DNA from 3 places in the Methylobacterium sp. 092160098-2 genome. Region 2 is predicted to be linked to each of the others. Evidence: riboswitches for the same ligand, from Rfam matches in the RefSeq annotation. Region 2 holds a riboswitch; each other region holds the start of a gene.
The links. A riboswitch is a leader RNA that binds a small molecule or an ion and turns the genes downstream of it on or off. The one in region 2 is predicted to bind cobalamin.
Positions count from the first base shown of each region.

Region 1 (5,223 bases), on a different contig from region 2:
CGAGCAGGTGCAGTCGGTTCTGGATGCCCCCCGGCAGCTCCCAATTCTCCACGGAGAAGTATTTCGGGTCGCCGACGATCGGGTGGCCGATATGGGCCGCGTGGGCGCGCAGCTGGTGCGTCCGTCCGGTCACCGGCTTGAACGACAGCCAGGACAGCTTCTGGGCGGCCTGATCGACCATCGCGTAGTAGGTCAGCGCGTGGCTCGCCCCCTCGTCGCCGTGCTTGGCGACGCGCATCCGCGCGTCGGCGTCGGTGGGCTCCTCCTTGGCGAGGTAGGTCGAGACACGCCCCTGCCGGACCCGCGGCACGCCCGCGGTCAGCGCCCAGTAGATCTTCCGCGCGGCCCGGGAGCGGAAGCTCTTGGCGAGCGTCGCGGCGGCGAGCCGGGTCTTGGCGACGATCAGGCAGCCGGCCGTATCCTTGTCGAGCCGGTGGACGAGCCGCGGCTTCTGGCCATCCGGGCCGGTGAGGGCGGCGAGCAGGCCGTCCACGTGCCGGACCGTCCCCGAACCACCCTGGACCGCGAGGCCGAAGGGCTTGTTGAGGATCATCATGTCGGCATCCTCGTAGAGGATGAGCGACCGGATGAATTCGGCATCGTCCTGCTCGCGGGCGGCGTTGCGCGGGCGCTCGGAGGGCTGGTCGAGGCGCAGCGGCGGCACGCGCACGCTCATGCCCGGCTCCAGCCGGTCGTTCGGCTTGGCGCGCTTGCCGTCGACGCGCAGTTCGCCCTTGCGGACGATGGTCTGCACGCGGGTGAAGGGCAGGAGCGGGAAACGCGCGGTGAGGAAGCGGTCGATCCGCATGCCGGCCTCGTCCGGCTCGACCATCAGGGTCTGCACCCCGGAGGCGAGGGTCGCGGAGGCGGCCGCGCGCTGCTCGCGGCGGGTCGGACCGGGTGTCGGCGCGGGGGCAGGGGCCGGGGCAGGCCCAGGGGCCTCCGAGCGCTTGGAAACGGGCCGGCTGCCGGGCTTCGCCGCCAGCGGACCGCGCGGCGCGGCGGCGTCGCGCCGCGGCTTCGCGGGCCGGGCCGGGGCTGCGGCTGCGGCGCCCTGCGCACCCCAGGGATCGCGCGCACCCGCATCGTCGCCGCGATTGCGGGCCGCGCGCTCTGCAGCGTCGCGGGCGCTGGTGCGCGGGCCCGTGCGGGCACGGCCGTCGGCCTGGAACTTGCCGGGCTTGAACTTGCCCGCATCGAACTTGCCGGCCTGAGGCTTGCGCCCCTTCGGCCCGCCGCTTTTGGGAGGTCGTGTCGTCATGCTTCCGCCGGCACCCGTCTCCGCTTCGGACGGAGCGTCCGGGCGCATGGGCCGCGGCGTCGCGGACGTCCGGACCGATGGGATTGCACGGCTGTAGCATCGCCCGCGCGCAGCGGCAAAGGCGGCAGCGCGATCGCGCCCGTCAGGGCTCCGCGTCCCACGCCGCGCGGAGCCAGGCCTTCAGGCCGGTCGGGAAGAGTTCCGGCCCGCCCGGGACGTCGAGCCCGTCGAGATCGCACCACCGCGCCACGCAGGCGGTGCCGCAATCCTCGTGGAAGACGAAGCGCTCCTGTCCGTCGAACCGGCCGGGCGGCAGGGCGACCGGGAACAGGAACAGCACCTCGTGCCCGACCTGCCCCTCGTGCAGGAAGATGTTCTCCACGACGCGCGGGCCGCCGAGCACCGTGACGGTGATGCCGAGCTCCTCTTCGAACTCCCGGATCAGCGCGTCCTCGGCCCTCTCACCGAACGCAACGCTGCCACCGAGGGGCCGGACACCTGTCAGCCGCCCGTCATCCGCATGGATCTCCGCCACCAGCAGGCTATCGCCGCGCCGAGGGAGCCCCAAGGCCTTCACGCGGATCTCCGCAGGGGGACGCCAGACCGTCATGCCGAACCGGCTAGATCGTTCCCGACGGCGCCGCAACGAACCGGCGGGCCGCCGCGTCGATCCACGACAACTCCCGGACGTGCGGTTGACGCCCGGACGCACGACGGCCAAGCTGTTCCTCGACGGTTCCCCTCGGGGATCAAAAGGGAACGCGATGAGGGGTCCGCCCCGAAGCCGCGGCTGCCCCCGCAACTGTAAGCGGCGAGCCCTTCACCACCACGTCACTGGGTCACCCCGGGAAGACGGTGCGAGGGCGGCGACCCGCGAGCCAGGAGACCTGCCGTCAGCCGTGGTCACACGCGAAACGCGCCGGGCGGGGTGTCCTGGCGGGTGTCGAGGCGCCGTCAATCCCGAGGGGAGGCGGCCGCCGAGGCCTCGTTCGCGGTGACGTGCCACAGCAAGCGCGCCCGCGACGCCGTTCCCATGTCCGTCTCCACCGTTTCGCGACCTGCGATCCCTGTTCCGGGGGGCCTCCGCGCACCCGTTCAGGCTCAGGTTTCCAGATGGTCGAGGCATTGTAATGTTATTACAATGCTTATAGGACAAAGGGGCCGGCGCGCGCCGTGCACGGACCGCTTCCCCCATGCTTCTCTCGATCCATCGCGCCCGCTCCGGCGGGCCGGCTCCCCTCTGCGGCGTTCTCCTCGCGCTCCTCGCCAGTCCGACCGCCGCCCAGGAGGCCGTCACCCTGGATGAACTCGCCGTGGCCGGCGCGGGCGGAGACCCGAACCACGCTGCACCGAACGGCCTCAATTTGCGCACCCCCGACCGGACCGCGAGTCGCCTCGGTCTGACGCCGCTGGAGACGCCGGCCAGCCTCGACATCGTGTCGGGTGAGACCGCGCGGCTGCGCGGCCAGGATACGATCGCCGAAGCCGTGACCCAGGACGCCACCGGCATCACCACCATCGCGGCACCCGGCAACGGCAACGGCGCCTTCACATCCCGGGGCTTCGCCGGCCCGAACTCGATCCAGCAGCTCTACGACGGCACGCGCTTCTACGTCGGCGCCAACACGGTGACCTTCCCGTTCGACACGTGGAACGTCGAGCGGATTGAGGTGCTCCGCGGCCCGTCTTCGGTGCTCTACGGCGACGGCGCCATCGGCGGCGTAATCAACGTGGTGCCGAAGAAGCCGGTCTTCGTGCCGATCAACGCCGCCCGCGCCGTTGTCGGCACGGATAGCGTCGCGCGCCTTGCGTTCGATTCGGGCGGTGGAATCGGTCAAGCGGAGTTCGGCGACACCTTCGCGTATCGCCTCAACGTCAGCGGCAATCGCGCCGACGGCTGGATCCGGCCGGAGGGCGATTTCCGCAACCTCGCGGTCTCGGCCGCCCTGCTGTTCCGGCCGAGCGCCGATCTGGCGTTCACCCTGAGCCACGATTTCGGCTACCAGGAGCCCGCCCGCTACTGGGGCACGCCGCTCGTCGAGGGACGGATCCCGGATCTCATCCGGTTCAACAACTACAACGTCCGGGACGCGAAGATCACCTGGGCCGACAACTGGACCCAGCTCAAGACCGAATGGTCGCCCTCGGCCGACATCACGATCCGCAACACCGCCTACCGGCTCACCAGCCGGCGCCACTGGCTCGACGTCGAGCAATATTCCTACAACCGCGGCACCGGGCTGGTGGACCGGGGCGACTATCTGGAAATCTACCACAGCCAGGAGCAGGTCGGTGACCGGCTCGACGCGACGTTCCGGGGCAGCCTGTTCGGCTTGCCCAACCAGTTCGTGGCCGGGTTCGACGTGAACCACATCGACTTCCGGCACACCAACAACTTCTACTTCGACCAGCCCACGAGCGTGCCGCTCGTCGGCTACGATCCGGGCCTCTTCCCGCAGAACGGGCGAGCCCGTCCGGCCTACGCCACGCAGACGAGCCAAGCCTCGGTCTTCGCGGAGGACCGTCTGATCCTGTCGGACAAGCTCTCGTTCCTCACCGGCGTGCGCCTCGACGTACCGACGCTGAATCGGGAGGACCTGCAGACGGGATCGCGGTTCGAGAAGACCTACCGGGCGCTGGGCTACCGGTTCGGCCTCGTCTACAACCCGACGCCGGACAGCGCGCTCTACGCCCAGTACAGCTTCGCCACCGACCCGGTGAACAGCCTGATCACGCTGAACCAGTCGCTGGCGGGCTTCAAGCTCGCCACAGGCGATCAAGTCGAGATCGGCGCCAAGGGTCTTGCCTTCGACGGTGCCGTGGAATGGACCATCGCGGGCTACCGGATCGTCAAGGACAACCTGATCTCGGCAATCCCCGGCCAGCCGACGCTGTCCACGCAGGTGGGGAGCCAGTCCTCGCAGGGATTCGAGCTGGCCTTGGGCTGGCGCTTTGCTCCGGGCTGGCGGCTGGACGGCAACCTCGCGCTGCTGCACGCGCAGTACGACCGGTTCGACCAGACTGTGAACGGCGCCACCGTGTCGTATGCCGGCAATCAGCCGATCGACGTGCCGGAGCGGGTGGCCAACCTCTGGCTGACCTGGGACGTCTACCGCGACTGGATCGCGCGGGTCGGGCTTCAGAACGTGGGGCAGGTCTACAGCGACTTCGGCAATACGGCGCGGCGCCCGGCCTACAACCTCGTCAACGTGGTCCTCGACCATCAGGTCACGGCGGAGTCGCGCCTGTCGCTGCGGGTCTACAACCTGTTCGACAAGGTCTACGCGATCAGCGGCAATGCCGTGAACGGGGTCGGGACCAACTGGCTGCTCGGGCGGCCGCGCTCGGTCGAGGTCGCCTACACGGTGACGTGGTGAGCCTGCCGCGGCGGCTCGGCAAGGCGGGACGGCGCTGGCTGCTGCTGTTCCACCGCTGGGCCGGGATCGCCGCGGGGCTGTTCTTCGCCCTGTGGATCGGCTCCGGACTGGTGATGCTCTACGTGCCGTTCCCGGCGCTCACCGGGGCCGAGCGCCTGGACCGACTGGCACCGATCGCCTGGGAGCGCGTCGCGGTGGCGCCCGACGACGCGCTGCGGGCCGGCGGTCTTGCCGGCGTGCCGGCGGCCTTCGCCCTGGAGATGCGCGGTGCGGAACCGGTCTACCGGATCGCCGACCGCGAGGGACGCCGGGCCACGGTCTCGGCGCGGACCGGGGAGCGGCTCGGCCCGCTGACGCCCGAGGATGCGTTGCGTCTCGCGGCCGAGGGGATTCCGGGCGCACATGTCGATCCGGTCGAGCGGGACCAGTGGACCGTCACGGCCCGGTACGATCCGCTCCGGCCGTTCCTGAAGGTCGTCCTCGACGATGCGGCCGGGACCGAGCTCTACGTGTCTCAGGTCACCGGCGAGGTCGCCCTCGACACGACCCGCTTCGAGCGCGGCTGGAACTGGGCCGGCGCCGTGG
Region 1 is NZ_JAQPZJ010000003.1:443,854-449,076, reverse strand. It holds gene PQI07_RS34325 (RluA family pseudouridine synthase) at 1-1,261, opposite strand, end outside; gene PQI07_RS34320 (NUDIX hydrolase) at 1,404-1,838, opposite strand; cobalamin riboswitch at 1,978-2,170, shown strand; gene PQI07_RS34315 (TonB-dependent receptor) at 2,455-4,638, shown strand; gene PQI07_RS34310 (PepSY domain-containing protein) at 4,632-5,223, shown strand, end outside.
Region 1: another riboswitch for cobalamin. It lies ahead of PQI07_RS34315 (TonB-dependent receptor); the one in region 2 lies ahead of PQI07_RS02915 (TonB-dependent siderophore receptor).

Region 2 (5,223 bases):
GACGGATGTTCATACGGGCCGGGGCCGGGTGTTCCGCAACGCCGAGGTCACGGCCGACGTGCTCCTCGCCTCGGCATGCCTGCCGACCCTGTTCCAGGCGGTGCGGATCGACGGTGCCTCTTACTGGGATGGAGGCTATTCCGGAAACCCGACGATCACCCCCCTGGTCCGCGAATGCGAGTCGCGCGATACGATCATCGTGCAGGTCAATCCGGTCGAGCGCAGACAAGCGCCGACCTCGGCCCGGGAGATCCTCAACCGGCTCAACGAGATCTCCTTCAACGCGGTCCTGCTCAAGGAACTGCGGATGATGGCCTTGCTGCGGCAGGTCGCGCCCACGGACAATTCCGAGTGCGCACGATGGGCGGCCATGCGCATGCACCGCATCGCCAGCGACGTTGTCGCCGAGCTGGGCTCGTCCTCGAAGCTCAATGCGGAATGGGCATTCCTGACGATGCTTCGGGACGAGGGACGCCGGAGCGCCGCGACGTTCCTGACCGATCATGGGCCGGATCTAGGCCGGCGTCCGTCCTTCGACCTCGACCGACTGCTCGAAGGCGTCTGACGCAGCCGGAACGCTCCGTCGCGTGGCAGAGCTCGCAGAACTTGATCAAAATCAAGGCGCCTATATTGATTTATGTCTTATATTTATTTAATATAAATACAGCATGTGTTCCATTTATCAGTCTTGCGCGTTGCAGATCGACGATATCTTGTCAGACTAAATGGGCCTCTGCCCGAGCCTCTTCACACCGGTTCACGCGCATGATCGGCGCGGCACTTCGCAGTCGGACCGGCCCGATTCCGGGGGAGCACCTTCACACCGAAGACCGCTCGTCGCATCCGGCCGGCCCCGGAAACGGCCCGGCGCCCACAGACAGAGGAGTGAACGCTTATGCACACGATCCGGGCTCTTCGCGCGGCGCTGGCCGCCTTACCCCTGTTGACCTTCGCGACGTTCGCGGACGCGACGGCCGCTGGCCCCACACCGGGCAAGGCGCTGGCCGGACCGACGGTGTCGGAAGCCAGGGTCACCATCGGCCGTCACAAGGCACTTCCGAAGAAGAAGCGTATCCATCGCGAGCGGAAGATGTAGGGGCGATCGAGCGACCGCAAATGCACGACTGACTTGACCGGCTGGCTTTGAACCGAACCGATCGAGAGCATGTGCCTGGTGCAAAGCCAGCCGGTCAGGGTATCGGGTTCGTGCCGAACGAGAAGTTTTGGCACGGGGCCACCGCGACCACGGCGATGACGCATGCCGCGATCCACGGCTGGACGGCAAGGCCGGCCCTGAGATGGAGCGGGTCACCGAAGGACCGTATGCCGAATCATGAGCTCGGGCCGCGCGTTCGACAGTCAGCAACACGATGCCAAGAGCGGACCATCGGATTTCCATTCAGCTGAGACGCTCGGCGCCCAGCGGCGCATGAAACAGGGCGTCGATGACCGCTCGTCCGTTCGGTTCAGCATGGCGCATATCCAGCCGCCATCGGCCCGCCGATCTCATTCGGACCCGCGTCGTCCGAGCCCAATCCGGTCCATCACCGCAACGTGAGAGCCGTGCATTCCATTGGGGATCGGACTGTGTCCATAGCGCCACACGTAACGTAACACTGTTACAAAGTTCGTCAGGCCCGTTGACCGGATGCGCGCCGGTGGCGAATATCGTCCGGCCAAGGTTCTTCGGGTCCCGGCCCGGAGCTAAGACGGGAATTCGGTGCGCTTTTCGGAGCGAATCCGAAGCTGCCCCCGCAACTGTGAGCGGCGAGCGCCTGCCACCGATGACCACTGGTGCTTGCACTGGGAAGGTCCGGCGGGCGCTTTGACCCGTGAGCCAGGAGACCTGCCTTCGGCACGATGACGTCCCTCGGGCGGGGTGCCCCGGCGGAGCGCGCGGTGTCGCCGTCTCGTGGGCGACGCTGCCCGTATCCCCGTGGCCTCCACCCGGCAACAGCGAGTGTGTGGTGGCGACCTCCGAACGTCCGTCTCTCGGCGAGCCTGCGCGGTTTTCAGCGCCATCAGCGCGTCGTCCGCGGACTCCGCATCGCGGTCGGCGGCTGGCGCTCGCCGCTGTCCTCTCGGCCGGGCTTCCGATCGAGGACGTGCGGGCGCAGGAGAGCGTGACGTTGGAGGAACTCTCGGTCGAGCAGGTCGGGGAGGGTGCCGGCCGCACGACGGCCTCCGGGCGCGGCACCATCGGCCTGATCGGCCCGACGCCGGGATACGGAGCGGGCACGGCCGTCAGCGCCACGCGCACCGCCACTCCGCAGATCGACGTGCCGGTGGCCGTGTCCGTGGCGCCGCGGGAGACGATCACCGACCTCGCCGCCACCCGCGTAGACCGGGCGTTCAACTATCTGCCCGGCGTCGCCCAGCAGAACAATTTCGGGGGTCTCTCGATCTTCAGTTACGCCATTCGTGGTGTGACGACCTCGGAGATCTACAAGAACGGTTTCCCCCTCAATCGCGGGACCCCGCCTCCGCCCGACGCGCAGAACATCGAACGCATCGAGGTGCTCAAGGGACCGGGGGCGGCCCTGTTCGGACGCAGCGATCCCGGCGGGCTCGTCAACCTCATCACCAAGCAACCCACCGCCGAACGGTTCGTCGAGTTCGGCAATCAGGTCGATTCGTTCGGTCTGACCCGCGGCACCATCGATGCCGGCGGTGCCCTGAACGCGGACGGGACGGTCCTCTATCGCTTCAATCTCGCCGCACAGGGGGCCGGCAGCTTCCGCGACTTCGTGGACAGCGACCGGCTGCTCGTGGCTCCAGTGGTGAGTTGGCAGGTCACGCCGGACACACGCGTTACGGTCGAGACCGAGTTCGTGAAGAACCGCATCGTCTTCGACCGGGGCGTGATCGCGCTCAATCGCCAGCTCGGCTTCCTGCCGCTCTCGCGGTTCCTCGGCGAGCCCGGTCAGAGCACCTACCAGAACAACAATTCGCTGCAGGTCCGCGTCGATCATCGCTTCGATGAGAACTGGCAGATGCGGCTCGCCGCTTACTTCAACACCGGCGATCTGGAAGGGGAATCGGCGGAGATCCGCGGAATCGCCGCCAACAACCGCACCGTCTTTCGCGACCGCAACGTGCGCGACTATCGCTGGGACGTGGCGGTCGGTCAGGCCGACCTGATCGGGCGGTTCGATACGGGCGGCATCGGCCACACGCTCCTCCTCGGCATGGACCGGGAGAGCACCGACAGCCGGACGGTCTATCTGCGCTCGAACTTCCGCACGAGCCCCTTCGCCCTCGACATCTATTCGCCGGTCTACGGACAGGCGCTGCCGCCGATCACCATCCCACGCAACAATATCGAGCGCATCACCAATACCGGCCTCTATGCGCAGGACGAGATCGTCCTGAGCCCGGAATGGCGGGCGCTGATCGGCCTTCGGCTCGACATCTTCGAGCAGAGCTTCCGCGAGCGCGTGGTGCGCAGCCAAGTGGACCAGTCGCGGGTCGCGGCCTCGCCCCGGGCGGGCCTGGTCTACCGGCCGATCCCGGAACTCGCCTTCTACACCAATGTCGGCACGAGCTTCCGGCCGAATATCGGCACCGACGCCGCCGCCGTCACGCGCGGCACGGCGCTGCCGCCCGAGACCGGCCTCGGCTACGAGGTCGGCGCCAAGTCCGAATTATTCGGCGGCAATTTGCTCCTCACCGCCGCCGCCTTCCGCGTGGAGCGGGAGAACGTGCTCACGCCCGACCCGGCGAATACCGGCTTCTCCCTCGCGGCCGGCGCCGTGCGCAGCCAGGGCTTTGAGCTGACGGCTCAAGGACAGATCACGCCGGAACTGAAGCTCCTGGCCGGCTACGTCTATGCCGATGCCCGCGTTACCAAGGACAACGTGCTTCCGGTCGGCGCCCCCCTGGTCAACGTGCCCCGCCACTCCGGCAGCCTGCTCGCGGTCTACGAGCCAGCAGGCGCGTGGCGCGGCTTCGGGATCGGCGGCGGCGTGCGCGGCGTGGGCGAGCGGGCGGGCGACGCGGCGGGGTCCGGCTTCACCCTGCCGGGCTTCATCGCGGTCGATGCGCTGGCCTATTACAAATTCGGCAACGCCCGCGTGGCGCTCAACATCGAGAATATATTCGACACCGATTACTATGAGAGTTCACTGAACGTATTCCGCGTCTATCCGGGCTCGCCCCGTCGCATCACGGGCTCCGTGACGGTGCGGTTCTGATGGCGGTTGAGCCGGTGTTGGCGCTCGGCCGCGTCGTCAAGCAGTTCGGAGGCAGGACCGCCCTCAGCGGTCTCGACCTCACCCTGCGCGCGGGTGAGGTCTATGCCCTGCTCGGTCCCAACGGTGCCGGAAAGACCACCACGATCAACCTCATCCTTGGCTTCCTGAAGGCCGATGCGGGGGAGGTCCGGGTCTGCGGGATCGATGCAGGGACGGATCCCATCGCTGCCCGGGCGCGCACCGCCTACATCCCGGAGCAGGTGGCCCTTTATCCGGGGCAATCGGGATTGGAGAATCTCCGTTACTTCGCGACCCTCGCCGGTCTCGCGATCGATCGGGCGGAGGCCGAGACGCATCTCGCGGCGGCCGGGCTGGCGCCTGAGGCCTGGGCGCGGCCCGCCTCCGGCTATTCGAAGGGCATGCGCCAGAAGGTCGGCATCGCCATCGCGCTCGCGCGAAAGACCCGGCTGCTGCTGCTCGACGAGCCGACATCCGGCCTCGACCCATCGGCGGCGGCGGCCTTCTCCGGGACGGTGCGGGCGGCGGCGGAGCGCGGCACGGCGGTGCTGATGGCGACCCACGACCTCTACCGCGTGCGCGAGATGGCCGACCGGGTCGGCGTGCTGGCGGGCGGGCGCGTCGCCGAGGAGATCGATCCGAGGCGCTGGGCGCACACCGATCTGGAACGCCTCTACATCGCGCGCCTGTCGGGGGCGGTCACGTGAGGCGCGTCCGCGCGGAGTTGGCGCTGCTGTGGCGGGACGCGCGCGTCCGCTGGATCGGCGGCCTGCTCGTCCTGCTCCTGATGGTCACGGGCCTCGGCGCCTGGCAATCCGCCCGCGATTACGGTGCCGAGGTCGCGCGGGTCACGGCCGCAGAGCGGGCCCGCTGGCTCGGGCAGGATGCCAAGAACCCGCATTCCGCCGATCATTACGGCCTGTGGGTGTTTCGCCCCTCGTCGCCCCTCTCAATCCTCGATCCCGGCACCGAGCCCTATACGGGCCGGATGGTGCGGATCGAGGCGCACCTG
Region 2 is NZ_JAQPZJ010000001.1:643,818-649,040, reverse strand. It holds gene PQI07_RS02925 (patatin-like phospholipase family protein) at 1-565, shown strand, start outside; gene PQI07_RS02920 (hypothetical protein) at 896-1,096, shown strand; cobalamin riboswitch at 1,663-1,869, shown strand; gene PQI07_RS02915 (TonB-dependent siderophore receptor) at 2,106-4,193, shown strand; gene PQI07_RS02910 (ABC transporter ATP-binding protein) at 4,193-4,918, shown strand; gene PQI07_RS02905 (DUF3526 domain-containing protein) at 4,915-5,223, shown strand, end outside.

Region 3 (5,223 bases), 1.8 Mb from region 2:
CCTCGTCGCCGACGTGGTGGGTCCGGTCTGCGAGAGCGGCGACTATCTCGCTCTCAACCGTGACATGCCGGCGGTGGCGGCGGGCGACCTGATCGCCGTGATGAGCGCCGGCGCCTACGGGGCGGTGCAGTCCTGCACCTACAACACGCGGCCCCTGGTGCCGGAGGTTCTGGTGCGGGGCGACCGGGCGGCCGTGGTGCGACCGCGCCTCGACGTCGACGCGCTGATCGCCCTCGACCGGGTGCCGGACTGGCTGGCGTGAGCGGCGCGCCCGCATCCCCGTCGGTCGCGGCGGCCGACCGGCGGCTGCCGCTGTCGGTCTTCATCATCGCCCACAACGAGGTGGACCGGATCGGCGCGACGATCCGGGCGGTGCGGGGCCTGACCGACGACCTCGTGGTGGTCGATTCGGGCTCCACCGACGGCACGCAGGCGCTGGCGGCCGCGCTCGGCGCGCGGGTGATCCACAATCCCTGGCCGGGCTACGGCCCGCAGAAGCGGTTCGCCGAGGAGCAGTGCCGGCATGTCTGGCTCCTGAACCTCGACGCCGACGAGGTAGTGCCGGAGGATCTCGTCCGGGAGATCCGGGCCCTCTGGGCCGCGGGCGAGCCGCGCCGGCCGGCGTGGCGGATCGGCATCGCGGAGATCTTTCCCGGCGAGGGCCGCCCGCACCCGCTCGCCTACACCCTGACGCCGGTCCGGCTCTACAGGAAGGACCGGGGCCGTTACGCCGCCTCGCCGGTGCACGACCGGGTGGCGCTGGAACCCGGCGTCACGCCGGGGCGGCTCAGGGGCGTGATCCATCATTTCTCGGTGCGCTCGCTCGGCGACCAGCTCGACAAGCTGAATCGCTACTCCGACCAGCAGGCGGAGGACTTGGAGACGCGGGGCGTGGTGATCCCGACCTGGCGGGTGTTCGTGGAACTGCCGGGCAACTTCTTGAAGGCCTATCTCGGGCGCCGCCACTTCGTGCGCGGCACCTACGGCTTCCTGACGGCGATGAACTACGCGATCTCGCGGCATCTGCGCGTCGCGAAGCATGTCGAGCGCCGCCGCGTGGCCGCCGCCCGCCAGGATCGGGTTGACCCGCCGGATCCGACCTTCTAGAGCCAGAGCGCCGGAGACGTGGCCGAGCGGCTGAAGGCACTCGTTTGCTAAATGAGCATACCCAGAAATGGGTATCGAGGGTTCGAATCCCTCCGTCTCCGCCATTTAGCCCTAAGATGTTGTAAAAGCAGCACTTTTCTCGCTTCGTCCGGCCAGCTTTGGGGACACAGCGTCATCGTAGCCGTACGGGATGAGGCCAAAGGTGCGGCACCCCGACCACCTGCAATGCCGTCGTGGGCGCTGGTCCCTGCGACTCAGGGTGCCAGCCCATCTCGTCTCCACGGTCGGACAGACCCACCTCGTCCGGGCTCTCGACGCGAGCACCGAGGCTGTTGCGCGGCAGCGACGGTGGATCGCGCTGGCGCTGCTCTGGGACTGGATCGGTGCGCAGACCGTATCGGACGGTTGGGAGCCCGCCCGGGCGGCTGCCCTGACCGGTTCAGGACGGTCCCGCGACGATACCGGGCGCGAGTGCCCCGACCCAACGCCTCATTCTCTCCCCAAGAGACGACCCGAAAGGATGGCCGCGATCATGCTCATCCAGGGGGCTCATCGCGCCAGACCACAATGCTCACGACGCTGGAGCGCTGGTTGAAGGAGATCGATGGGTCCAGACCAAGCAATCTCGGATGCAGCACGCCCTTGCCGTCCGGGAGTTCGCACAAACTCAGCCGTCAAACTATGCCGTCCGCGGCGTGGATCGACGCACCGCGGGTGAGTTCGTCAGCGACGTGCTCCTGCGGAGTCGGGCGTCTCAGGCCACGGTCCATCGACAGATCGCGGCGCTCTCTTCGATGTGGCAGCGGCTCATCAAGCGTGGCTTTGTCGCCGACAATCCGTGGCTGGGCCAGGGTAGCGTCGCGAACGGATCGAGGCAGGAGCCATCGAAGCGCGCCGACACCGCTGATGAGCTTGTCACGCTCCTCACGGCTGATCCTGTGGCGATCATGGGCCAGCGGTAGGGGACGGTGCTGTTCGACCTCATGCGGGTCGGCTTACTGACCGGCTGCCGCATCAGCGAGCCTTGCCAGCTTCGCACCGCCGACATGCGCACAGAGGGGCGAGCGTTCCGCATCTCTCACGGAAAACGGAGCATGCCCGGCGCGTCGTACCAGTTCATGGATCAGCTTGGCCGATTTTGCAGCAGCGCGTTGCACGCTCGTCAGACGGCTGGGTATGCTCGGGTCTCACGCCCGCGGGGCCGGACGGGAAGCGAAGCTGGATCGTGGTGAAGCGATTTGCCACCTTTTGCCAGAAGGTGCTTGGGCCCAGCAAACAGGTCGATGTCCATAGCTTCAGACGATACTTCGCAACTTATCTCCAACGGGCCTCTACGCACACCACAACAGTAAACAGCAGCGTTATCGCCGAGCTTATGGGTCACGCCAAGCCGCGCTCGGCCTTGCCGTATACGCGTCAGGACTCGGACCGGAGCAACTCCGAGCCGCCATCGAGGCTTTAGATCGGGCGATCGAACCACAGGTGATCAAGCCTCTTATAGCCAAACCGTGTCGCTTCGCGTCCGGTCAAGTTCGGCAATGGGTGTGACGCGGTAATTGGCGCGATGCGCGGAAGCGACCGTTCGATAACGGCGAGGTTACGGACCCCATTGTCACAGCGAGGCCACACACGGTCGCCGATCTTCCTCATGGCTTGACGTGGCCTGACAAGGCGACGGATGGTGACAGCGACGGTTCCCTTCGGGGATCAAAAGGGAACGCGGTGAAGGGCTTGCCCTGAAGCCGCGGCTGCCCCCGCAACTGTAAGCGGCGAGCCCAGCACCACCGCGTCACTGGATGTGCCTCATCCGGGAAGACGGTGCGAGGGCGGTGACCCGCGAGCCAGGAGACCTGCCGTCAGTCGTGGTCACACGCGAAACGCGTCGGGCGGGGTGTCCTGACGGGTGTCGAAGCGCCGGGCTGACGCTGGGCGTGGAGACCTCATTCGCGGTGACGTGCCACTCCCGTCGCCCGAGGCTCCCGTGTCCCGTCGTCCCACCATCCGAATGCTCTCGACCTGGTCGGGCGTCGGCCTCGCCGCCCTGGCCTCGGCGGCCGCAGCTCAGGACCGCTCCACGCCGAGTGCGGCGACCACCGAGACGACGCTGGAGGAGATCTCGGTCACCGCCGACACAGCCGTATCCGCATCGCCGCGCGTCGGTCCGGCCGCGAGCGCGGGCTACGTCGGGGGTACGACCGGGATCGGTGGGATCAGCACCCCCGTGGCTTCCGCCAGTTCGGGTGTCATCACGGGCGCACAGCTTAACAGCCGTCCGGTGACGCGCCCCGGCGAGGTGTTGGAGTCGGTGCCGGGCCTGATCGTCACGCAGCACTCCGGCGAGGGCAAAGCCAATCAGTTCTTCTTGCGCGGGTTCAACCTCGACCACGGCACCGACATAGCCCTGTTCCTCGACGGCATGCCGCTCAACATGCGAACCCATGCCCACGGACAAGGCTACGCCGACATCAACTTCCTGATCCCGGAACTCGTCGGCGCGGTGGAATTCCACAAGGGTCCGTATTTCGTCCGCGACGGTGACTTCGCCTCTGCGGGCTCCGTGCGGATCGACTATCTCGACACGACCGCGAAAAACGTCGCCCTGACCTCCATCGGCAGCTTCGGCTACAAGCGCGCGCTCTCGATCGCTACCGTACCACTCGGTGAGGGCAACCTCCTCCTCGCGGGGGAAGCCCAGGTCTACGACGGCCCGTGGGTGGTCCCGGACGCCCTGCGCAAGATCAACGGCGTGGCCCGCTACAGCCAGGGTACGCCGCTCGACGGCTTCTCGGTCACCGGCATGGCCTATGCGGCGCGCTGGACCGCCACCAACCAGATCCCAGAGCGCGCTGTGACGGAGGGGCTGATCAGCCGCTACGGCACGATCAACCCGACCGATGGCGGCGACACCTCGCGCTTCTCGCTCTCGGGCAAGTTCAGCGCAACGGACGACACGGGCGTGACGCGGGCCTCGGCCTACGTCATCCGATCCCAATTGAACCTGTTCAACGACTTCACTTACTTCCTCAATGATCCGGTGAACGGCGACCAGTTCCACCAGCTCGATCAGCGCATCATCGGCGGCGGTGAGGCCCTGCATATCTTCCAGGGCGACCTGTTCGGGAGGCCGATGGAAAACGAGATCGGCGTGCAGACCCGCACCGACTCGATCCGCGTCGGCCTGTTCAACACAACGAACCGGCAGTATCGCTCGGGCGTGCTCGACGACCGGGTGGTGGAGACAAGTGGAGCCTTCTACTTCGACAACCGCGTGCGCTGGACCGACTGGCTGCGCACCAGCGTCGGTTTCCGCGCGGACGGATACTACGCCAGCGTCGTCTCGGACACGCCAGCCAATTCGGGCAAGGCGCGCGATGGCATCGTCAACCCAAAGCTCGGCCTGACGCTCGGGCCGTGGTTCGACACCGAACTCTTCGTGAACTACGGCGGCGGCTTCCACTCGAACGATGTGCGCGGCGTGACCGCCACGGTGGATCCGACCTCCTCGCTGTTCAACACGACCCGCTCGCCCTTCCTCGTGCCCTCCACGGGCTACGAGATCGGCCTGCGCAACCGGTCCATTGCCGGGCTGGAGACGAGCCTCGCCCTGTTCCGGCTCGATTTCGCCTCAGAGAACCTGTTCCAGGGCGATACCGGCACCACGGAGCCGAGCCGCCCGACCCGCCGCTTCGGCGTGGAATGGACCAACCGGTATGCGGTGACGCCCTGGCTCGCGCTGGAGGGCGACCTGACGATCACGAACGCTCGCTTCTCGGACTACGACCCGGTGGGCAACCGGGTTCCTGAAGCGCCGACGACCATCGCGTCGGCGGGCGTGACCTTCGGCGAGCCGCTAGGCTGGTTCGGATCACTCCGCTTCCGCTACTTCGGCCCCCGGCCGCTGATTGAGGACAACGCGATCCGCTCGCGGGCGACCGCGCTGTTCAACGGCCGGGTGGGCTACAATTTCGACAACGGCATCAGCGTCTCGCTGGACGTACTGAACTTGACGAACAGCAAGTCTGACCAGATCACCTACGCGTATGTTTCACGGTTGCCCGGCGAGCCCGCCGAAGGGCTGATCGACCGCGTGTTTCACCCGGTCGAGCCTACGGCGGT
Region 3 is NZ_JAQPZJ010000001.1:2,493,379-2,498,601, reverse strand. It holds gene lysA (diaminopimelate decarboxylase) at 1-262, shown strand, start outside; gene PQI07_RS11705 (glycosyltransferase family 2 protein) at 259-1,107, shown strand; tRNA gene PQI07_RS11700 (tRNA-Ser) at 1,120-1,211, shown strand; gene PQI07_RS37860 (DUF6538 domain-containing protein) at 1,298-1,702, shown strand; gene PQI07_RS11695 (hypothetical protein) at 1,737-2,069, shown strand; cobalamin riboswitch at 2,782-2,979, shown strand; gene PQI07_RS11690 (TonB-dependent receptor) at 3,113-5,223, shown strand, end outside.
Region 3: another riboswitch for cobalamin. It lies ahead of PQI07_RS11690 (TonB-dependent receptor); the one in region 2 lies ahead of PQI07_RS02915 (TonB-dependent siderophore receptor).